Regions from separate parts of the Enemella evansiae genome, predicted to be linked through region 1. Evidence: riboswitches for the same ligand, from Rfam matches in the RefSeq annotation. Region 1 holds a riboswitch; each other region holds the start of a gene.

Region 1 (7,722 bases):
GATTCGCGAACAGCAGGCAGGCGACCAGCCATTTGAACAGCTGGTCGTCCGCTCCCCCGGCCGGGTCGATACCCAGATCCGCGGGGCCGATCCGGGCCTTGTCTTCGTCGGATTCTCCATGCTGCTTGGCCATATCCGCGCTCTTACCCAGCCCCTCGCCTGCCCAATCCTCGGGTGCACAGTCCTCAGGTTCCCATCCGGCCCTGCTCGGGCGAGGAGGCCCGGGCGAGCCGGCGCCGCGGGATCCGGCCGGCGCGCCGGGCGGCGTACCCGGCCCGGACCGCGTCGCGCATCGCCGCTGCCATCAGCTCCGGGCGTTCGGCCCGGGTGACGGCGGTGGCGAGCAGCACGGCGTCGCAGCCGAGCTCCATCGCCAGGGCGGCCTCGGAGGCGGTGCCGATGCCGGCATCCAGGATCACCGGGACCTGGACGGCCTCGCGCAGCAGCTCGATCGCGTGCGGGTTGCGGATGCCCAGTCCGCTGCCGATCGGCGCACCGAGCGGCATCACCGCCGCACAACCGGCGTCCTGCAGCCGGGCGGCGACCACCGGATCGTCGGTGGTGTAGGGCAGCACCCGGAATCCCTTGCGGGTCAGGGTTTCCGCTGCCTCGATGAGTTCCAGCACATCGGGCAGCAGGGTGCGGTCGTCGGCGACCACCTCGAGCTTGATCCAGTCGGTGTCCAGGGCGGCGCGGGCGAGTTCGGCGGTGAGCACGGCCTCGCGGGCCGAGCGGCAGCCCGCGGTGTTGGGCAGGATGTGTACGCCGAGATCGACCAGGGTCTCCATCAGTCCGCTGCCGGCGGTGCTGCCGGCCCGGCGCATGGTGACGGTGACGATGTCGCTCTCCGCGGCCTCGACGGCGGCCCGCAGCACCGCTGGGCTGGAGGCGCCACCGGAGCCGAGCAGCAGCCGGGAGCGCAGCGTACGCCCGGCGAGCTCGAAGGTCTCCACAGCCGCGACGGCGGGGTTCTCGATGGTGGTCATGTCAGCCTCCCTGCATCGGTCGGAGCACCTCGAGCTCGGCACCCTCGGGGATCGTGGTGGTCGCCCACTGCGAGGGCACGGCCACCGAACCGTCGACAGCCACCGCCAGGCCCTTGCCGCTCAACCCCTGCCGTTCCAGCAGGTCGGCGATCGTGCTGCCGTCGGGCACCGTGGTCGGTTCCCCGTTGAAGGTGATCTGCATCCTCATACCTCCACATCGTCCGAGCGGGTCCCCACGTCGGCTGAGCGAGCGAGGGACGAGCGAGTCGAAGCCACGTCCTCCGGTGCCCGCAGATCGGGCACCGCGTCACCCACCTGACGGGCCGTCTCGGGGGCCAGCAGGAAGCCGTGCCGGAAGTGGCCGGTGGCGAGCAGCAGTCCGGGCACCTCGGTCGGTCCGACCAGCGGGCGGTTGTCCGGGGTACCGGGCCGCAGCCCGACCCGGTGGGCGACCACCTCGGCGTCCCGCAGGCCGGGTACCAGTTCGGCGGCGGCGCCGAGCAGGTCGAGGGCGGCGCGGACGGTGGGGCGGGTGTCTGTCTCACCGGTGTCCCAGGTCGTCGCACCGGCGAGCAGGGTGCCGTCGGGGCGGGGCACGAGGTAGATCGGATGGTTGTCGATCCGGGCCCGGATCATGGCCTGCGGCACCTCGGCGTCGGGGCGCAAGGTGAGGATCTCGCCCTTGACCGGGCGGACCGGGACGGGGAGGTCGATCGAGGCGGCGAGGGTCCGGGAGCGATGGCCGGCCGCGAGCACCACCACCGGGGCGGTGATCGGGACGCCGCCGAGGCGTACCCCGTGCACCCCGTGTTGGTCGCCGAGCAGTTCGGCGGAGCCGGTGGCGAAGCGGGCGCCCTGCTGCTCCAGCGCGGCGCGCAGGGCGGCGAGCGCGGATTCGGGGACCACGCTGGCCTCCCCCGGCACCCGCAGCGCCCCGGCGATCCGACTGCGCAGCGCGGGTTCGGCGCGGTGGGCCTCGCGACCGGTCAGCAGCTCGTGGTCGATGCCGTGATCCTGCAGCAGGTCGGCGTGCCGGGCGAGCACCGCGTCCTCGTCGCGATCCAGCGCGACCGCCAGCGTCCCGGGCGTACCGAAGCCGATCGACGCCCCGCTCTGCTCCTCGATCTCGCCCGCGAATTCGGGCCAGGCGGCCAGGCTGCGCACCGCCGATTCGTGCAGGTCGTCCTCGCCGTAGTCGAGTTCCGAACCGGGGGCGAGCATGCCGCCGGCGACCGGGGAGGCGGCATCGGCCGCGTCATCGCTGACGATCGTCACTCGATGACCGCGCCGGCTCAGCCCCCAGGCGGCCGCGAGTCCGGCGATCCCGGCACCGACGACGATCGCGTCGAGCTCGGAATCCCGGAACCCGCAGAGGATGCGTGATTCCATCGACTTCTCCTTACGCCGGCATGATCCGGACCAAGTTGCAACGGTCGGGGCGGCACAGCCCCCTCTCAGCCCGATGCCTCGGACTCCCGCGAAGAACGTCTGGAATTGTACCCGGGGCATCCGGTGCTCAACCGGATGCCCCGTGGGAGATGTGGGTCAGGCCTTCTGGACGGTGATGGTCCAGCCGGCGTCACCGAGCTTGCGGTAGTCGGTGACCGGGTAACCGGACTCGGCCGCCCACTGCGGGATCGAGTCGGTGGCCTGGGTGCAGTCGAAGTTGATCACCAGCTCGTCGCCGTTGGGGAGGTCGGCGATCGCCTTCTTGGCCTCCACCAGCGGGAACGGGCAGACCTCACCGACGGTCTCGAGTACGTGCTTGGACATTGTCATTCTCCTTTTCTGCTTGGACTTCCGTTCCCCGAGTAGCGATCCATGCGTAGCGGAGCGGAGCAATGGATCGCGTGTCGAGGGGTACCGCTCAGGCGTTCACCAGGGCCTGCTGCGGCGTACCGCTGGCGGACTTGCTGCGCCGGCCGGTGATGAACAGCCGGGCACCGATGCCGGTGCCGAGGAACATCAGCGCGAAGGCGATCCAGCCCTGGTAGCTGAACTGGGCGGTCTCGACCATCGCGTTGCCGATGGTGCAGCCGCCGGCCAGCGAGGCGCCGACGCCCATGCCGACGCCGCCGGCGATGGAGCGAACGATGGTCCGCGAGTCGGGTACCCGGATCTTGAACTCCCCCGCGCCCTTGGCGGCGATGAAGGAACCGACCAGGATGCCGACGACCAGCCAGACGCCCCAGTCGATGCGGGCGGTGTTGCCGGTGACCAGGAAGCTGGTCAGGTTGGCCGAGGGGGTGGTGATCCCCAGGCCCGCCTGGCGACCGGCGGCGTAGCTGAGCGGGTAGGCGGCGATCGCGATGAGGCCGATGATCACCGCGGTGACGAACGGGTGCCAGGCCTTCTCGAAGAGCAGGTGGTTCAGGCCGGTCTTCTCCGGCGGCAGGGTGGCGACCTTCAGCTTCGGCTGGCTGCGCAGCTGCCGGTACGCGAGGTAGCCGACGCCGGCGACCAGCAGCACGACCAGGAACCAGGGCGAGATTCCGAGGCTGTCCTGGACGGTGGTCACCGGGACGGTCTCGGCGCGCATCCCGTCGTTGACGGGCTTCAGCACGCCGTATTTCATCACCGCCGCGAAGCCGGCGTACGCCACCAGCGCGACCCAGCTGCCGACCAGGCCCTCGCCGGCGCGGTAATAGGTGCCGGTGGCGCAGCCGCCGGCGAGCACGATCGAGATGCCGAAGATCAGCGACCCGACGATCACCGCCAACCAGGGCAGCGCCTTGAACGACAGTTCGATGATGCCCGCGGACTGCAGCGCGAAGACGCCGATGCTCTGCACGGCGATCACGATCAGGAAGGCGGTCAGCCAGCGGGTCTTGCGGGCGAGGAACACGTCACGGAAAGCACCGGTGACGCAGAATCGGCCGCGCTGCAGCACGAAGCCGAGCAACGCGCCGAGGAGTAGTCCGGTCAGGGACATGAGTGCAGCTCCAGGTCTGGGACGGGGTCACTGAGGACCCATGGTCATAGGCTCAAACCATGGAACTATAGGCAGGCCTTGGGTATTCCCGGAAATCCGGACCGGATTCTGGACCGCCCCTCACGATCCTCGAGTAGCTCGCGCAGCGAGCGTGTCGAGAGGCCCCCTCAGTCCCCCTCGTCGTACTCCCCCGCGCACCAGGCGGCATGCCGGTCCGCCGAGCGGCGTACCGCCTGCTGCAGATCGGCGTCGAGCACGTTGCCGAAGTTGCTGTACGCCCGGTCGGCCCGCAGTTCGGCGACCCGGTCGGCCAGCCGTCGGGCGGTGGCACCGGAGAGCGGGATCCGGTTCGGGTAGCTGCGCATGAAGCTGACGCTCGTCCGGTCGGGGTTCACCATCACGGTGTCGGCGACCAGCAGTGCGCCGCGGCCCTCGGCACCGGCGGACCATTCGAGCACGCTGCTGCCGGCGAAGTGTCCGCCGAAGCGGTGCACGGCCAGTCCGGGCGCGAGTTCGCGGTGGTCGGTGAAGAAGTCGAGGGCGTCCCCGGTGCGCTGCACCCACTGCCGGTCCGCTTCGGCGAGCACGACGGGTACGCCGCCGAGGGCCGCGGCCCACTCGAGCTGCAGACCGTACATGTGCGGGTGGCTGGGGACGACGGCGATGATCGGCCCCTGGCCGCGGATCTCGGCGGCGATCCCCTCATCGACGAAGCCGGGCGGATCCCAGAGCACCACACCCTGCGGGGTGCGCACCAGCATGCCGGTGTGCCCGATGCCAACCTTCGGGGTGGTGGCCAGACCCCACAGGTCGGGCTCGAACTGGTTCAGCTCGGTGCGGTGACCGAGGCGTCGCAGTTCGTCGAGCTCGACCCAGCGCTGCACGCCGTCCTCGGGCAAATACTGCCGCTCGTCCGCGCAGATCGGGCACACGTCGGGCAGCGGATCCGCGGCCTCGACGCCGCAGGTCTGACAGAGCACGGTCATGCCGCCATCCTCCCACCGCCACCCCACCCGCTCATCGAGTAGCTCACCCGGCGCAGCGAAGCGGAGCCGGGTGAGCGTGTCGAGACGAGCTGAGCTGAGCCGTGATGAATTCAGACACCCCTCGCGGACCGAACCTGTCCGCATCCCCTGCTGGACTGTCGGCGTACCACCCCCTCCACGCCACAGCAGGTGCGCAGAAATGGATAAGCGGATGTCCCCGATCACTCGTAGCGTTGCTCCCATGAGGCAGTTCCATCGCGTGCTCGCGAACACGCTCGTCGCCAATGTCACGACGAGTTTTCTGTGGTTCGCACTGACCTTCTGGGTCTATCTGGAGACGAAGTCGGTGCTTGCGACCGCGATCGTCGGTGGGCTCTACATGCTGCTGGTGGCGCTGCTCGGCATCCCGTTCGGTGTGCTGGTCGACCGGCACAAGAAGAAGCGCGTGATGGTCGCGTCCAGCCTGGTGACCACGGCGGCGTACCTGATCGCCGGATTCCTCTATCTCGTTGTGGACAAGAGGATTCTGCTCGACTGGACCGGTCCGATGTTCTGGTTGTTCAGCGGGGTGATCCTGATCGGCGGGGTGGTGGAGAACCTGCGCAACATCGCGCTGTCGACGACGGTGACGCTGCTGGTGCCCGATGAGCAACGTCCGCAGGCGAACGGCCTGGTCGGTGCGGTGCAGGGCATCGCGTTCACGCTGACCTCGGTGTTCAGCGGGTTGGCGATCGGTCTGCTCGGGATGGGCTGGACGCTGGGGATCGCGATCACGCTGACCGTGCTGGCGTTGCTGCACCTGTTCACGGTGGCGATCCCGGAGGAGGGCGTGTTCCACGATCCCGAGCTCGGCACCAAGAAGATCGACCTGGCCGGCAGCATCGCCGCGGTACGCGCGGTGCCGGGGTTGATGGCGCTGATCTTCTTCACCTGTTTCAACAATCTGGTGGGCGGGGTGTTCATGGCGCTGATGGATCCCTATGGACTGACGCTCTTCCCGGTGGAAGCCTGGGGCATCGTGCTCGGTGTCACCGGCACCGGGTTCATCGTCGGCGGCGCGATCGTCGCGAAGCGTGGCCTGGGTGAGAATCCGGTCCGTACCCTGCTGCTGGTGAATGTCGGCGTTGCCCTGCTGGGGATGCTGTTCACGATCCGCGAATGGCAGTGGTTGTACGCCGTGGGCATCTTCTTGTTCATGGCAATGATGCCCGCCGCCGAGGCCGCCGAGCAGACGATCATCCAGCGGGTGGTGCCGCTGCATCGGCAGGGCCGGGTCTTCGGCCTGGCGCAGAGCGTCGAGTCGGCATCGACCCCGGTCTCGTCATTCCTGATCGGCCCGCTGGCCCAGTTCTGGCTGATTCCCTACATGAACAGCGATTCCGGCAGGGCGACCTGGGGCTGGCTGCTCGGTTCCGGTGAGGCCCGTGGCATCGCAGCGGTCTTCGTGATGGCCTCGCTGGTGATGCTCGTCGTCGTGCTGCTCGCCTTCCGCACCAAGGCGTACGCCCTGCTCTCCCGCTTCTATTCCGACAGCGCTCCCCCGGCCGAACCCGTGGGCGCGTGAACCGTCGGCTCACAGCGACTTGAACAACCGGCAGTTCTTCGTCAGCTTCACCGCGATTTCTCGCCCGTTCAACCCGCTACTCCGGTAGCCTTCTAAGGAGCCACGGCAGCATCATGCATGACTGTGTGACTCCCCGAGCTAGGCCAGCACACCCCGGGATACGCCATGAACCATAAACAACTGACCAGACGAGTAACGACCAGAGGCGCGATTATCGCATCTCTAGTAGTTATCATTGTGGGGATAGTAACCATCGCGGCTCCGCCACTACTCAAGCTTCCAGACTGGGCGGCAACCACTCTCTCACAAGTCGGAGGCGTTCTCATCGCCACCGGTGTCATATCAATATATTGGGACGTCAAAGGTCGTCGTGAGCTCCTTGACGAGCTAAAGACGATCGTCGACCAGAATTCTGCAGCACGAGAACTCGGTCTGCTTGACTGGTCGAAGCATTACCTCGAGGACCGGCTATGGCCAGATCTCAAGAATGCGACCAGTATCGATTTCTGTAGCGTCTATGCGGCCCAGTGGAGAAGGCGCCACATGCCTGCCCTTCGTGCCGCAGCGTCAAAGGGCGCGGTGATCCGAATAGTCGTTCCTGATCCAGATGACGTCAGCCTGATGCGAAGCATCGCTACTCGGATCGGCATGAACGCCGACGATCTCACAAAGAAGGTTCAATCGGCCATCGAAGAGTTCTCTGATATTTCACCCCAAAATAATGGGTCCGTCAAGGTGTTCAAGCTGAAACACGCACTCAACTATTCGATGTATCGAGTAGATGACCGTCTGATTGTGACTCCGTCACCGAACTTTCCGGCGAAAGTATCTAATTCGCCAGCGATCGTCGTAGCACGCGGTACTGCACAATTCTTTTCCGACGACCTAGAATCTGTCATAAGTCGAGCCACGCTGCATCAACCAACCCAAAGTCGTCAACTAGGGGGCTTGGTCGATCCTAATAGAGACTCACAGCAGTAGCGACCGGACTCGACCCGTGGAGTGCTACCGTCCTCCGCACTAGTTCATGCATTCTTTCAAGGCTCGGCAGGCCAGCGCCAACGGTTGTTCCTGCACTACTCACGAACCTGTACTGAACCAGTTCTCCGGGTTGGAACCCCCAGACCCTTGGCAAAGCCGCGCCCTGAAGGTGCGGCGTCAGTAGACGCCTGCGCTTCCGCAGAGCGAGCCAGACCTGGAGACGAATCCACTGATCAAGATCTCTGAACTGAGCGCTATCGTCGACGGCCGCAA
Region 2 (7,722 bases), 360 kb from region 1:
GCTGCGCGCCGAGTCCGGGAGTCGGTCCTGATGCTGCGGGTCGCCGTGGCCGGGGCGGGGCTGATCGGCCGCCGGCACCTCGCCGCGATCCAGGCGTACGCCGGGACCGAGGTCTGCGCGATCGCGGACCCGGCCCCGGCGGCCGCCGAGATCGCCGACGAGCTGGCGGTCCCGGGGTACGCCTCGGTGGCCGACCTGCTCGCCGACCAGCGCCCGGACGGGGTGATCCTGGCCACCCCGAACCTGCAGCACCATGCCGATGGACTGGCGGTGCTGCGGGCCGGGATCCCTGTGCTGGTGGAGAAACCGCTGGCCACCACGGTCGCCGAGGCGGCCGACCTGGTGGCCCTCGCGCAGGCCGGTGGCGTACCACTGCTGACCGGCCACCACCGCAACCACTCCGCGATCATGCGGACCGCCCGCGAGGTGATCGCCTCCGGTCGGCTGGGCCGGTTGGTGGCGGTCCAGGGCAGCGCCTGCTTCCGCAAACCCGATGACTACTTCGAGGTCGGCGGTGGCTGGCGACGCCGGAGCGGTGGCGGCCCGATCCAGCTCAACCTGATCCACGAGGTCGACAACCTGCACCAACTGCTCGGCCCGGTGGTCGAGGTGCAGGCGATGACCTCGGCCGCCGCCCGCGGATTCGAGGTGGAGGACACCGCGGGAATCCTGCTCCGGTTCGCGAACGGGGCGCTCGGCAGCTTCCTGCTCTCCGACGTGGCGGCCTCGGCGCGGTCGTGGGAGCAGACCAGTGGCGAGAACCCCGACTACGACCACCACGACGACGAGGACGCCTATGTGGTGATGGGCACCGAGGGCTCACTCGCCATCCCGACCATGCGGCTGAAGTCCTTTGCCGGCGAAGCTTCCTGGACCGAGCCGCTGATCGGCGAGAGGGTGCCGGTCCCGGCCGTCGACCCGATCGACGCCCAGCTGGCGCATTTCGCCGCGGTGATCCGCGGCGACCAGCAACCGGTGTGTGACGGTGCCGCCGGGCTGGCGGCCGTCGCCACCATCGACGCGATCCTGACCGCCGCCCGCACCGGCAGCACGGTCACCGTACCCACCCCCGGAAACGAGAGGAATCCCCATGCTCACGGGAAACTCGACCCTGCTCCTGCACCTCGGTGATCCGACGCACTCGTTCAAGGCACCGATGATCTACAACCCGTGGTTCGCCCATGCCGGGATCGATGCCTGCGTGGTACCGCTCGGGGTCCGGGCCACGGAGTTCGCCGCCGAGTTCGGGCTGCTGATGAAGGCGACGAATGTGCGCGGGGCGCTGGTCACCATGCCGCACAAGGTGACGGTGCTCGACCTGGTCGACGAGGTCCGCCCCGCTGCAGCCATCGCCGGTGCCGCCAACGCGGTCCGGGTGGAACCCGGCGGGCGCCTGGTCGCGGACATGTTCGACGGGGAGGGGTTCGTCCGCGGCATGCGGCGTAACGGGCGCCCACCACAGGGCCTGTCCGCGCTGGTCGTCGGTTCCGGTGGTGTGGGATCGGCGATCGCCGCATCCCTCGCCACGGCAGGGGTTTCCCGGATCGCGGTGTTCGATACCCGGGAGCCGGTGATGCTGGGCCTGGCCGACCGGCTGCGCAGCCACCATCCGGCACTCGAGGTGCAGACCGGGAGCAGCGATCCGGCGGGTTTCGATGTGGTGGTGAACGCGACTCCGATGGGGATGAACCCGGGTGACCCGATGCCGGTCGCGGTGGACCGGTTGGCACCCGGCACCTTCGTCGGGGAGGTGGTGATGACCACGGCGATGACACCGTTTCTGCAGGCGGCGCGGCAGCGCGGCTGCACCACCCAGGTCGGCACCGACATGCTCTTCGAACAGATCCCCGCCTATCTGGAGTTCTTCGGGTTCACCCCGCTGCCAACCCCCGCCCAGCTCCGCGAACACGCCCAACTCGCCGCCTGACCCATACGTTCATCGAGTAGGTCGCGCAGCGACCGTGTCCCCTACGTTCATCGAGTAGGTCGCGCAGCGACCGTGTCGAGATGAACCACCTCGATCGGCACATCTCGACACGTCCGGCGCTGCCTCGCTTCGCGTCGGCACCGCCGGACCACTCGATGAGCGTCAGCGTTCCGGCAGGCCGTGACGCTCCTCCAGTTCCCGGATCTCGGCGAGCACCGACGGTGCCCGGTTGGCGACCGACTGACCACCGAAGAGGTACGCCAGATCGAGCGTCTGCTGCAGCTGCTCCCAGCTCGCCCCCTGACGCCGCGCCGCCCAGCCGTGCAGCTTCGCCGCATCGCTGAGTCGGCTGGCCAGGATCGCGAACAGCATCAGTTGCACCGTCAGCTGGTCCAGGTCGGCCGGGTTCGACACCAGCGCTCGCGCCTTCTCCTGTGCCAGCAGAAGTTCCGGGTTGCTGGAGCGCAGCGACTCGAAGCGAGCCGCGACCCGCGGCGGCACGAAACCCATCAGCTCCCGGTAGCTGGCCAGGTAGCCCTCGATCTCGGCGTTCTGCCGTTCGCTCGTCATGGCCCGATTCTTCCATCGGCCATCTCGACACGCTGCCCCGGCTCCGCTCCGCTGCGCCGGGGCAGTTACTCGATGATCGTCAGTCGAGCTCGATGACCAGATCCGCCAGGTCCCGCGGCCGATCCTGCAGCCAGTGCCGGCGCTCCTGGGCCGCCCAGCGCTCCCAGTGCGGCTCGTAGGCGGCACCGTCCCGGGCCAGCGCCCGCTGGCGGCGTACCGGCTCGGACAGTTCCAACCAGACCGACACCGACGCCAGCGCGACCGATGCCCGGGTGATCGCCCCGCACCCCTCGATGATCAGATCCGCGGCCGGGTCGAGCGGGACCCACTCCCCGGGCCGATCGGCGGCCCAGTCCCAGCGCCGATAACCCGCGCGGTCCGAGAGGATGTCGGCGGTCACCATCGCTGCGCCGGCGGTCAGGCCGTCCCAGCCGGGATAGCAGTCGTCCAGGCTGACCACCCGCGGTGCCGGATCGAGAAGTCGGGCGAGCTCGTGCGCGGTGCTCGTCTTGCCGGATCCGGAGCCGCCGTCGAGGAGCGCCACCCATCGCCCGGGCCCGGTCAGTCCCGGCTGCAGCAGCGGTGCCAGCGCCTCGGCGATCACGAGCCCACCCAGTTGGCGGTGCCGAACCAGACCGCGGCGCCGACCGCGACCGCACCCATCACCGCACACACCAGCACACCCACCGCGTCGGCGCCCCGCAGCCGGGATTCCCTTGCCCAGCTGCGTTCCGGAGCATCCGGACCGGTCGCGCCGAAACCCTTCGCCTCCATCGCCGTGGCCAGTCGGCTGCCGCGCCGGATCGCCAGCACCAGCAGCGCGAAGGCCATCGACAACCAGCGCCGGACCCGTCCGGTGTCACCGAGGCCGCGGGCGCGGCGGGCCAGTCCGAGGCTCCGCCAGTCGTCGGTGAACAGCCCCAGCATCCGGATCCCGGCCAGCGCGCCGAGCACGAACCGCGCCGGCAACCGGGCCACCTGCGCCAATCCGTCGGCCAGGTCGGTGGGGTCCACATCGCCGAACAGCAGCACCGCCGACAGGCCGAGCGCCAGCACCCGCAACAACACAGCCACCGCCAGCAGCAGCGAGTTGTCGGTGACCCGGATCAGCAACCAGGCAAACCATTCCGCGCCACCGGGGCGCCCGTACAGTGCCATCGAGATCGCCGCCAGCATCCCGACCACGAACAGCACCGCCAGCCGGCGGGCGATCAGCCGCGGCGGGAATCCACAGACCAGCGCGGCGATGAGCACCAGCACCAGCCCGACCGCGGCACTCAACCAGTCCAGGGTGAGGATCAGCGGGATCGAGAGCACCAGCGCCATCGCGAATCGGGTCACCGGATTCAACCGATCCAGCAGCGTGTTCGCCTTCTCGGTCATCGTGCCGCCACCGCCAACCGGCGCTGCCCGAGCACCTCGATGAACGGCTCGTCATGGGTGACCGAGAGCACCGCACGCCCCTCACCCAGCATGCCCGCGACCAGGCGTACCAGGTCCAGCCAGGTGGTCCGGTCCTGGCCGAAGGTCGGCTCGTCGAGCACGATGAGTCGCGGGCCGGTGGCCAGCACCGTACCGACCGAGAGCCGGCGTTTCTGCCCACCGGAGAGGGTGAACGGATTCGCCGCGGCCAGCGGTTCGAGATGCAACAGGGCAAGGAGTTCCTCGACCCGCCGGGTGATCTCGGTGGCGGGGACGCCCAGCGCCCGCAGCCCGACGGCGAGCTCCTCGCGGACCGTGGCCGCGACGAACTGGTGCTCGGGCTGCTGGAAGACCGTACCGATCCGGGGCAGCAGATCCACCGAGCGCCAGGTCGCCGGATCGGCCGGATTCGGCGTACGCCCGAAGGCACGTCGCCGGGCGGGGGGCCGCAGCTCCGGAGCCGCCACCAGGTCACCGCCGAGCCGGGGCAACAACCCGGCCAGGGTGAGCGCCAGGGTGGTCTTCCCGGCACCGTTCGGGCCGGTGAAGACCGTGGAGGTGCCCGCCGGGAGGGTGACGTCGATGCCATCGCGCAGCACGGTGTCGTAACCGATGGCGAGCCCCCGGCCGACCAGCAGCTCGGTGGCATCGGCCGGTGGCGTGGGCACGGCCACCTCGGGCAGCGGTACGCCCGGCACCCAGACCCCGGCGGCCAGCAACCGGTCCCGCTGCTCGGCGAAGACCCGGTCGGGCGGGCCGTCGGCGAGTACGCCACCGCCGGCGTCGAGCACCACGACCCGGTCCACCAGGTCCTGCCAGAGATCCACCCGGTGCTCGACCACGACCAGCGTGGTCGAGCGGTCGGCGACCAGCTCGCTGACCGCGGCCCGGACCTCCTCGATGCCGACCGGGTCGAGGTTGGCGGTGGGTTCGTCGAGCAGCAGCAGCCCGCTGCGCATGGCGACAGCTCCGGCCAGTGCCAATCGCTGCTTCTGCCCGCCGGAGAGCTGGCTCGTCGGATGATCCGACGGCATCCGCAATCCCAACCGGTGCAGGGATTCGCTGACCCGCGGCCAGATCTCGGACCGCGGTACGCCGAGGTTCTCCAGTCCGAAGGCGACGTCGTCACCGATCCTGGCCAGCACCACCTGGGATTCCGGGTCCTGCAGGACCAGCCCGATCCGGCCGCGCTGCCGGGAGGGATGCTTGCCGCCGACGAGCAACCGGCCGGTTTCCTCGCCCTCCTCGGCGCCGCCGAGCACACCGGCCAGCGCGTGCAGCAGGGTGCTCTTGCCCGCCCCGGACGCGCCGAGCAGCAGTACCCGCTCACCCGGTTCGATGGTCAGATCGAGGTCGGTGACCGCCCAGGCGCGCCGCCCCGCATGCCGCCAACCCCAGCCCTCGGCGCGGACCGCGAGCGGGGTGGCGGCCGGGTCGGTGGTGTTGCTCAGACCAGCCGCCTGGACTCGCGCCCGGCGGCGAAGCGATCCAGCGCCCCGGCACGCGCCAACGCCTTCATCAGCAGCCAGGCCAGCAGGCCCGCCAGCACCGCACCGGAGAGCGCGGTGCAGATCAGGTACAGCGTGTTGTAACCGGCCGACTTGGACCAGTTGCCGAGGATGAACTCATTGACCCAGGCGCCGACGCCGGCGAGCAGGCCGGCCAGGATGGCGACGATCGCGCCGAAGCGGCGGTAGGCGAAGATCGCGAAGACCAGCTCCGCGCCGAGCCCCTGAGCGAGTGCGGAGTACATCGTCTCCCAGCCCCACTGGTTGCCAAGCGCCATCGAGACGAAACCGGCGACCAGTTCGACGAACAGCGCCGCACCGGGCTTGCGGATGATCAACCCGCCGAGCGGGCCGCCGAGGAACCAGACGCCGGCGGCCAGGCCACCCAGGCCCGGGGTGAGCGCATCCATCGCCGAGTACCAGGCGTACCCCAGGGAGTTCCAGCCGAAGAAGATCAGGCCGCAGGCGACGCCGAGGACCGCCGCGACGACGATGTCGACCACCCGCCAGCGGTGCCGACCACCGCTGTCCGGCCGGGTCTGGTCGTCGACGCGAGCCTGCTCGTGCTTCTGGTTGCTCATCGTGTGCCTCTCTGCTCGCACGGGCCCAGCGGCGGCTGGTGCAAGAGGCCTCCCTGCGCTGGCATGACCCAGATCAGGTGTGACGGTCGAAGGTCTGACCTTCCTCTCAGCCCGGTGCCCCGGACTCCCGTGATCCGAATCAGTATAGAACCGGGCCGCGGTCCCGGTCGCGGGGGCGTGCCGGGAATACCACCAAGTAGTTGACTGTTGAACGAGTGTGAAGAAAATTGGTTTCCTGAACTTCGGCCATTGGAGCGAGACGCCCTACTCCAAGGTGCGCACCGCCTCCGATGCGCTGCTGCAGTCGATCGACCTGGCCGTCGCGACCGAGGAGCTCGGCGGTGACGGGGCGTACTTCCGGGTGCACCACTTCGCCCGGCAGCTCGGTTCGCCGTTCCCGCTGCTCGCCGCGATCGGTGCCCGCACCAAGCGGATCGAGATCGGTACCGGGGTGATCGACATGCGCTAGCGCATGTCGCGGTTGCAACACTCGTTCACGTAAGCTTGGTTGCATGGTTGAACTGGTATCGCTGAGGAAGACGAACGAGGTCGCCGCGTACGTCCGCGCCTCGATGGATCGCAAGGGCGACCGGTGGACGGTCGAGACCCAGTTGCGGAAGATCAGGGCTCTCGCCGAGGCCAAGGACTGGGAGGTCGTCGAGGTCTACGACGACAACGCTGTGTCGGCGACGAAGAAGCGCCGCGCTGGCACCCGGTGGGCCGAGATGCTGGACGACGCCCGCGCGGGCAGGTTCTCGATGGTCGTCGCCGTGGACATGGACCGCCTCCTGCGCAGCACGAAGGACCTGAACACGCTGATCGACCTCGGCCTGCGCGTCGTCACCGTGGACGGCGAGATCGACCTCTCGACGGCGGACGGCGAGTTCCGGGCGACGATGCTCGCCGCTCTCGCGCGGTTCGAGGCGCGCCGCAAGGCGGAGCGTCAGATCAGGTCGAACGAGCGCCGCCGCGCCGAGGGCATCCCGGCGTCCTCCTGGAAGGCGTTCGGCTGGACGAGGGAGGGTGAGCTGATCGAGGCGGAGGCCGACGCCGTACGGCGGGCCTTCGATGCGTTCCTCGGCGAGCCGTCGCTGTCGATCCGTCGCATCCGCGAGGACCTGAACAGCGCCGGTCATCTGACCGCGCGCGGGTCGGCGTTCTCCGTCGATGCCGTGCGGTACCTGCTGGCGAACCCGCTCTACGCTGGCTACATCAAGCACTACGCCTCGGGCGAGCTGTACCCGGTGCAGGGCGACGCGTTCCCGCCCATCGTTGGCGAGCAGACGTGGCGGGCCGCGGTGGCAAAGCTGGAGGACAACGTGCGGAGGTCGGCGAGGCAGGGCAACCAGCCGAAGTACCTCCTGTCCACGATTGGCCTGTGCGGGAAGTGCGGCGCGACGCTCGTCTCGGGGACCAACAGCCGCAAGCAGCCGACGTACCGCTGCGGCGAGCAGTTCCACCTCACCCGCCAGCGCGAGCCCGTCGATGCGATGGTCACCGAGGCGGTGCTCACCCGCCTGTCGTCGGTGGACGTGCACGACCTCGTGATGCCGCAGGAGGACGACGGGCCGGACCGCGAGGCGCTGCTGACCGAGCGGAACGCTCTGGTCGAGCGCGTCAAGGAGCTGAGCCCGCTGCTGCTGGACGTGCGCCAGCCCGTCCTGGAGATCACGGAGGCGATCAGGGGCGGAAAGGCCCGCATCGACCAGATCGA
Region 3 (7,722 bases), on a different contig from region 1:
AACCCCGACGACGGGGACGAGGTGCGCGGCATGCTGGCCGAGGTGACCAGCACCGAGCTGAGCCTGGCGCTGTCCCGGTTGTCCGCGGCCGGGTTGCGCGACGAACCGGCAGCGATCCCGGTCGTGCCGGTCGTCGACGGTGAGCTGGTGCCGCGGTTGCCGGTGGCCGCGATCGCTGCCGGGGAAGGACTTCCGGTGCCGTTGGTGATCGGCACCTGTGACCGGGAGGGGACGTTGTTCTCGCACTTCTCCCCCACCCACGCGAGCCTGAAGCCGACCTGGAAGCAGATGGTCACCAAGGCGCATTCGTTCGTCGATCCGGTGGCCGATGTGGAACACGGTGACGGCGATGAGACCCCGCCGGCGACCCAGCTGCGGGAGATCTATCCGGGTTATCCGAAGCGCGGCGCGCTCGCCGACCTGGCCGGCGACGGGGCCTTCTGGTATCCGTCGGTGGAGGTGATGGCGGCGCACAGCCGGTACGCCCCGACCTTCGCCTACCGTTACGACTATGCACCCCGATTGATGAACATGATGGGCGTGAACGCCACCCACGGCGGGGAATTGCTGCCGGTGTTCGGAATCTACGACTCCGACATCGGCCGGTTCATGACCGCCCTCGGTGGCCGGGGGCATTACGAGTCGCTGTCGGCGACCATGCAGGATCAGTGGCTGTCCTTCGCGCACCGGCACCGCCCGCTGGCGGACTGGCCGGCCTATGACATCGACCACCGGCTGACGATGATCTTCGACCGGGAGTCCCGGGTCGAGTCCGATCCCCGCGCCGACCGCCGCCGCGCCTGGCAGGCCGTCACCGCCACCTCCTCCTCCCTCATCGAGTAACCCCACCCCGCTCATCGAGTAGCAATCCCGGCGCAGCGGAGCCGGGCCCCCCACGTTCATCGAGTAGCAGTCCCGGCGCAGCGGAGCGGAGCCGGGCCCCCCACGTTCATCGAGTAGCAGTCCCGGCGCAGCGAAGCGGAGCCGGGATTGCGTGTCGAGATGAACGCACACCACACCCACGCTGGCTGAGCGAGCGAGGAACGAGCGAGACGAAGCCACCCCCTCTGGCCGAGCCCGCCCGTCCCCACTCTGCGGCTCAACTCTCACTCCGCGGCTTGCATGCGGTACGCGGAGTGAGAGTTAGGCCGCGGAGTGGGACTCGGGCCGCGAAGTCGGAGCGAGCCACGATCAGCCCGGTCACCGAGCAGCCGACCCCGGCAGACGACAAGGATCATCGAGCGCACCCCACGCTCATCGAGTAGCAATCCCGGCGCAGCGGAGCGGAGCCGGGATTGCGTGTCGAGATGAACCCTTCTGCTCAGCGCAACCCGACCCGCTCGTCCAACTCCTCGGGCTCCAGAGCCGCGAGTTCATCCAACAGCGCGATCTTGAAAGTCCCCGGCCCCCGGGACCGTTCGGCGGCGTCCTCGGCCGCGATCGTCAACCAGGAAAGGGCCGCCAGCGTCGCGGGCCAGGGTTCGGCCACCGCGAGACAGGCCGCCATCAGCCCGCCGAGGGCGCACCCGGTCCCGGTGACCCGGGCCAGCCACGGGTGACCCCGGTCGAGGGTGCCGCTGCGGTGACCGTCGGTGACCAGATCCCTGGCGCCGGTGACCGCCACCACCGACCGGTGCCGTCCCGCCAGCAGCGCGGCGGCCCGTTCGGCGGCGGTCACCGGATCGGTCGCATCGGGTCCGGAGCCACCGGCACCGGACCCCGCCAGCGCGAGCACCTCCGAGGCATTGCCCTTGATGATTCCCGGTCCGAGCCGGACCAGCTCCCGGGCCAGCGGGGTGCGCACCGGGGCGAGCCCGATGGCGACCGGGTCGAGCACCCAGGGCGTACCGCGGTCGGCCGCAACCTCTGCCGTGGCGGGGATTCCGACCGCACCGTCGACGCTGAGCGTGCCCAGGTTGACCAGTAGGGCGTCGGCCACCGTGACCAGGGTCGGCGCCTCGTCGATCGTCTCGGTCATCATCGGCCGCGCCCCCGCGGCGAGCAGGGCGTCGGCGACGAAGTTCATCGTCACCGCCGCGGTGAGGCAGTGCACCAGTGGCCGCTGGCGGCGTACCTCGGCGACCACCGCACCCAACTCAGCCATCGGCGAGCTCCTGCCGGCCGACCGCGGGGCCGAGGGCGCCGCAGCCGGCGACCAGCAGCCCGCCCAGCACGAGCAGCGCGATGGGGCCGCCCTGGCGGCCGAGCAGCGATTCCAGGGCGGGCAGATAGAACGGGTAGAGGGCCGGGATCACGATGGACAGACTGTACGCGGTGCCGTAACCGGTGGAGCGGACATCGGCCGGGAAGCCCTCGCTCAGGTAGGCACCGATCGGCCCGTAGGCGGTCACCGTGATCACCTGGAGCAGGACCGCACCGGCAGCGATGGCCGCGAGCTGGCCGCCGGACAGGGTCCAGACCCAGACGAACGGCGCGACCACCGCGGCAAGGATTCCCCACAGCACAAAGAATCTCCGGCGGCCCAGGCTGGTTGACCACTGGCCGGCCAGGGCCATCACGATCGCCTGGCCGACCGCCGCGAACCCCATGATGGTGGCCGCCGTGGTGGCGCCCACTCCGGTCGCGGGACCCAGCCGGCCGGCGAGCACGATCACCGTCATCTGGGTCAGGAACCAGAGTCCGGTCATCAGCGCGAAGAGTCGCCAGAAGTCCTTGGCGTGCGGGCCGAACATCACCTGGCGCAGCCGACCCCGAGCTGCCTGCCCGGGCGTGCCGCGGCCGGTCCCGGTCACATCGTGGACCCGCCGGTAGTAGACGAGCATCGCCACCGAGCCCAGCGCCCCGGCGACGAAGGCCAGCCGCCAACCCCAGTTGGCGTACGCCTGCGGTCCGAGTCCGACCAGCAGGCCGGCGGTGGCGAAGGCGATGCTGGCCTGCGCCCACGGCGCCATCGACATGATCAACCCGGAGACCAGCCCGCGACGCCGGGGGCGGGACCACTCCATCGCCAGCGGGATCGCGGCGCTGTACTCACCGGCGATGAACACCCCGCCGAGGAAGCGCAGCGCGATGATCCCGGTCACCGCGAAGCCGCCGATCGCTTCGTGGGTGGGAATCGCGGCGATGCCGAGCGCGCAGAGTGCGGTTCCGGCGATCGCGATCCTGGTGGTCCGGGTACGCCCCAGCCGGTCCGCGATCGGGCCGAACACCAGGCTGCCGATCGGGCGGCCGAGCAGCAGCGCCATCACCACCAGCGCACCGGTGGCGGCCGCCGCCTGCGGTCCGGCGATGCGCGGCAGGGCGGGCGCCAGGGCGACCAGCGGCAGAAAGATGTGCAGCTGGTCGACGTAGTTCCCGGCGATCCCGCCCCGCAGCGCCGCCCGGCCGGCGGGCGGCAGGGCCCTGGGTGAGTCCTGCAGCGCCGCGGTCACCGGTCTGCCTGGCTGCTGGCCACCTCCGGCTCGAGGTAGACGCGTTTGCCGAGTTCGATGAACTGCCGGGACTTCTCCGCCATCCCGGTGGCGAGCTGGTCGCCGTAGGTGTCGCGGATGTCCTGGCTGATCCGCATCGAGCAGAACTTCGGCCCGCACATCGAGCAGAAGTGGGCGGTCTTGGCGGGTTCGGCCGGCAGGGTTTCGTCGTGGTAGGCCATCGCGGTCTCCGGGTCGAGCGCAAGCGCGAACTGGTCGTGCCAGCGGAACTCGAACCGGGCCTTGGACATCGCGTCGTCCCGGTCCCGCGCGCCGGGGTGACCCTTGGCGATGTCGGCGGCATGGGCGGCGATCTTGTAGGTGATCACACCGGTCTTCACATCGTCGCGGTTGGGCAGGCCGAGGTGCTCCTTCGGCGTGACGTAGCAGAGCATCGCGGTGCCGTGCTGGGCGATCACCGCGGCACCGATGGCCGAGGTGATGTGGTCATACCCGGGTGCAATGTCGGTGACCAGCGGGCCGAGGGTGTAGAACGGCGCACCGTGGCACCAGTCCTGCTGGAGGCGTACGTTCTCCGGCACCAGGTCGAGCGGCACGTGGCCCGGGCCCTCGACCATCACCTGGACGTCGTGGGCCCAGGCCCGTTCGGTGAGTTCGGCGAGGGTGCGCAGCTCGGCGAGCTGGGCCTCGTCGTTGGCGTCGGCGGTGGAGCCGGGCCGCAGGCCATCGCCGAGGGAGAAGGCGACGTCGTAGCGGGCGAAGATCTCGCAGAGTTCGTCGAAATGCTCGTAGAGGAAGGATTCCCGGTGATGCGCCAGGCACCAGCCGGCCATGATCGACCCGCCGCGGGAGACGATTCCGGTGACCCGCCGGGCGGTGAGTGGGACGTAGCGCAGCAGCACGCCGGCGTGGATCGTCATGTAGTCCACCCCCTGCTCGGCCTGTTCGATCACGGTGTCCCGGAAGACTTCCCAGCTGAGCTGGTCGGCCTCCCCGTTGACCTTCTCCAGGGCCTGATAGATCGGCACGGTGCCGATGGGCACCGGGGAGTTGCGCAGGATCCACTCGCGGGTGGTGTGGATGTCGTCACCGGTGGACAGGTCCATCACGGTGTCGGCGCCCCAGCGGGTGGCCCAGCTCAGTTTCTCGACCTCCTCGGCGATCGAGGAGGTGACCGCGGAGTTGCCGATGTTGGCGTTGATCTTGGTGAGGAAGGCTTTTCCGATGATCATCGGTTCGGACTCGGGGTGGTTGATGTTGGCCGGGATGATGGCCCGGCCGGCGGCGACCTCGCTGCGGACCAGCTCGACGTCGACGTTCTCGCGGAGCGCGATGAAGCGCATCTCCGGGGTGATCGTGCCCTGGCGGGCGTAGTGCATCTGGGTGACGGTGCGGCCTTCGGTGGCGCGCAGCGGGTCGCGCTGCTCGCCCTGCCAGGCCTGGGATGCCTCACCGCGGCGGACGGCGCTGCGACCGTCGTCGGCGAGATTGCGGGCGCGACCGGTGTACGCCTCCACGTCGCCCCGCGCGGTGATCCACTCGGCCCGGCGTGCTGGCAGGCCCCGGGTCGGGTCGCTGCCGGGACCGGCGGTGCGATAGACGTGCACATCGGGATTCGCTGTGCCGTCAGGGGAATCCGCGAGCGAGATGGCAGTGACCGGGACGTTCAGGTCGCCCTCGTCGAGGTGGTGCAGGTGGTGCTGTGGATGGACCTCAGTCATGAGATGCCTCACTTCCTTCGCCGGAATGACCCGGACAGGTTCGAACGGTCCGGGCGGCGTCAGCCCGATCTCAGCCCCTTGCCAGAGGCCCCCGCGTGGGTTTCCACCCACCCTACACACCCCCGAATCCCCACGTTCATCGAGTAGCACCGCCGGCGCAGCGAAGCGGAGCCGGCGGTGCGTGTCGAGATGAACCTCCCCTCACCACTTCGCGCCGAACCGAACCACCTACCCTTGATCCATGGACCGACCCGTCGCCCTCACCATCGCCGGCAGCGATCCCAGTGGTGGCGCCGGCATCCAGGCCGATCTGAAGACGTTCCACCAGCTGGGCGCCTACGGCACCGCGGTGATCACCGCACTGACCGCGCAGAACACCCAGGGCGTGACCGGGGTGCATGTGGTGCCGGCCGCGTTCGTCGCCGAGCAGCTGGAGACACTGCTGGCCGATGTCGGTATCGATGCGGTGAAGCTGGGGATGCTCGCGACGGCCGAGATCGCCGAGACGGTGGGCCGGTTCCTGGCCGCCGAACCGCTGGCCTCGGCGTACTCGGTGCTGGACCCGGTGATGGTCGCCACCAGCGGTGACCGGCTGGTCGATGAGGACGCCACCGACGCGATCCGCGGGCTGGTCCCGCTGGCGTCGGTGATCACGCCGAACGTCCCGGAGGCGGCCGTGCTGCTCGGCGCCGACCCGGTGACCGATGTGGCCGGAATGCGCTCCCAGGCAGAGAAACTACGGGCCGAGCTGGGCGCCCAGCGGGTACTACTCAAGGGCGGTCACCTCGGTGGCGCGGAGTCGGTCGATGTCTGGGCCGACGAAGACGGGGTACGCGAGTTCGCCGACGAGCGCGTGGACACGAAGAACACCCACGGCACCGGCTGTACGCTCTCCTCCGCCTTGGCCGCACTCCGCCCCCAGCTCTCCGACTGGCCGGGCACGGCGCGGATCACGAAGTTCTGGCTCACCAGCGCTCTGACGAACGGCGACCGGCTCGAGATCGGCCATGGTCACGGCCCGGTCGATCATTTCACCGAGTTGAACGACACCCGCGGTACGCAGCCCTAACGCCGCCAGACCAGCCGGCCACCCTGGAAGTCCTGCCAGCAACCGGAGGCGTCGCAGAACTCATCGCTGGTCGGGTAGCCGAGGCGACCGTTCTCCCAGCCCTGATCGGCCCACCACTGGCGCAGCAGACCCCGCACGAAATGGGCGCCCGAACCCGGGGACCAGTAGATGGCGCCATTCTGGAAGGACTGGAAACAACCGCCGTCCCGGAGCCCGCAATACTCACTGTGCAAGGGATAGCCGAGCCATCCGGCCTCCCAGCGTTCGGCGCCCCAGCGGTCGAAGATCGCACCGCGGGACCAGGCGGTGCCGGTCGCTGGTGACCAGTAGTAGGTGGCCCCCTGGAACCGGTTCGCACAACCGCCGTCGCGCAACCCGCAGAACTCATCGGAGGTGGGATAACCGAGGTGCCCGTCGACACCGCCCTCGCGTACCCACGACTGCTCGATCAGACCGCGCACCGTGCGGGTTCCGGTCCCGGACGACCAGTAGATGGCTCCGTTCTGGAAGCGCTGTCGACAACCGCCCGCACGCAACCCGCACTCCTTCTCGGCGGTCGGATAGCGCAGCAGACCGGTCTCCCAACCCTGTCGGGCATAGTGGTCAAGGGTGAGCCCGGTGACCGAGTGGGCACCGGAGCCACCGCTCCAGTAGACCAACCCACCTTGGAATCGACTCAGGCAACCGGAGTCGCGCAGACCACAGAACTCGTCGTCGATCGGGTAACCGAGTTGTCCACCCTCGGCACCCAGGGTGCGCCACCGGGTGGCGATCGACCCCTTCACCAGGCGGGCTCCGGTGGTCGCCGATCGATACAGCTCACCGCGTTGTCGGAGCTGGGCGCAACCACCGTCCCGGAGCCCGCATCGGGCATCCTGGGTGGGCGTACCGGCAACATCGGCGCGGGCGCTGAACTCGGTCGGTTCGCAACCGGCCATTGCACTGAGGTGGGCCGCGACGGACTCGCCCAGTCGGCGCGCCTCCTGCTGGGTGAGATGGACACCGTCGGTGCTCATGCCCGGCTTGAAGGACCCATCCCCGGCGTCCATGTGCTCGGCGGCCGAGATGACCTGCACCCCACGATTCGCCGCCCAGGAACGGATCAGGGAGTTGAAGGGCGCGATCAGGTCGGGTGCGGGGTCGGTGGGTGGAAGCAGTGAGATCAAAACGCGCTGCGCCGGTACACCCGAGGTCGCGACGATCCGGTCCAGGTCTGCTGGAACGTTGCTGAATGGCTCTCGGCGCAGCACATTGTTGGTGCCGGCCAGGATCACCAGATAGCTGCCGCTCTGCACCCGGAGGTCGGAGACCCCCGCCAGGTCGCTGGTCCGCCACCCACTGTGCGCGTACCCACCGGTCAGCTGCAGGGCGGGATCCTGGTCGGTCCAGTACGCCCAGGAGCCGGGGCCCGGGAGGGTCTGGTCGAAATAGGTGCCCGAGCCGTAGGTCGGTGAACCCATCTCGGTGAACGAGGCACCGACGGCCGCGAAATCGACGGAGCAGGCGGCCCGTGCCGTTGCCGCCGACCTCGGCGTCACCG

What was found. Region 1 has a riboswitch for thiamine pyrophosphate ahead of thiO (glycine oxidase ThiO). Riboswitches for the same ligand answer to the same signal wherever they lie in the genome.
Region 2: another riboswitch for thiamine pyrophosphate. It lies ahead of C8D81_RS11860 (ECF transporter S component); the one in region 1 lies ahead of thiO (glycine oxidase ThiO).
Region 3: another riboswitch for thiamine pyrophosphate. It lies ahead of thiC (phosphomethylpyrimidine synthase ThiC); the one in region 1 lies ahead of thiO (glycine oxidase ThiO).

Annotation. Positions count from the first base shown of each region.
Region 1 covers NZ_SNXA01000010.1:447,422-455,143, reverse strand. Annotated here, with positions in the region: gene C8D81_RS13520 (HhH-GDP family DNA glycosylase) at 1-133, opposite strand, end outside; gene C8D81_RS13515 (thiazole synthase) at 186-986, opposite strand; gene thiS (sulfur carrier protein ThiS) at 988-1,188, opposite strand; gene thiO (glycine oxidase ThiO) at 1,191-2,375, opposite strand; TPP riboswitch at 2,366-2,475, opposite strand; gene C8D81_RS13500 (sulfurtransferase TusA family protein) at 2,532-2,759, opposite strand; gene C8D81_RS13495 (YeeE/YedE family protein) at 2,854-3,918, opposite strand; gene C8D81_RS13490 (MBL fold metallo-hydrolase) at 4,086-4,904, opposite strand; gene C8D81_RS13485 (MFS transporter) at 5,146-6,468, shown strand; gene C8D81_RS13480 (hypothetical protein) at 6,634-7,449, shown strand; gene C8D81_RS21965 (reverse transcriptase domain-containing protein) at 7,427-7,722, opposite strand, start outside.
Region 2 covers NZ_SNXA01000010.1:88,971-96,692, forward strand. Annotated here, with positions in the region: gene C8D81_RS11825 (MFS transporter) at 1-31, shown strand, start outside; gene C8D81_RS11830 (Gfo/Idh/MocA family protein) at 31-1,131, shown strand; gene C8D81_RS11835 (shikimate dehydrogenase family protein) at 1,091-1,927, shown strand; gene C8D81_RS11840 (carboxymuconolactone decarboxylase family protein) at 2,090-2,497, opposite strand; gene C8D81_RS11845 (nucleoside/nucleotide kinase family protein) at 2,577-3,101, opposite strand; gene C8D81_RS11850 (energy-coupling factor transporter transmembrane component T family protein) at 3,098-3,880, opposite strand; gene C8D81_RS11855 (ABC transporter ATP-binding protein) at 3,877-5,370, opposite strand; gene C8D81_RS11860 (ECF transporter S component) at 5,367-6,008, opposite strand; TPP riboswitch at 6,042-6,149, opposite strand; gene C8D81_RS11865 (LLM class flavin-dependent oxidoreductase) at 6,226-6,477, shown strand; gene C8D81_RS11870 (recombinase family protein) at 6,521-7,722, shown strand, end outside.
Region 3 covers NZ_SNXA01000009.1:236,159-243,880, forward strand. Annotated here, with positions in the region: gene C8D81_RS09255 (carboxylesterase/lipase family protein) at 1-843, shown strand, start outside; gene thiM (hydroxyethylthiazole kinase) at 1,322-2,104, opposite strand; gene C8D81_RS09265 (MFS transporter) at 2,097-3,392, opposite strand; gene thiC (phosphomethylpyrimidine synthase ThiC) at 3,389-5,113, opposite strand; TPP riboswitch at 5,109-5,218, opposite strand; gene thiD (bifunctional hydroxymethylpyrimidine kinase/phosphomethylpyrimidine kinase) at 5,355-6,182, shown strand; gene C8D81_RS09280 (GDSL-type esterase/lipase family protein) at 6,179-7,720, opposite strand.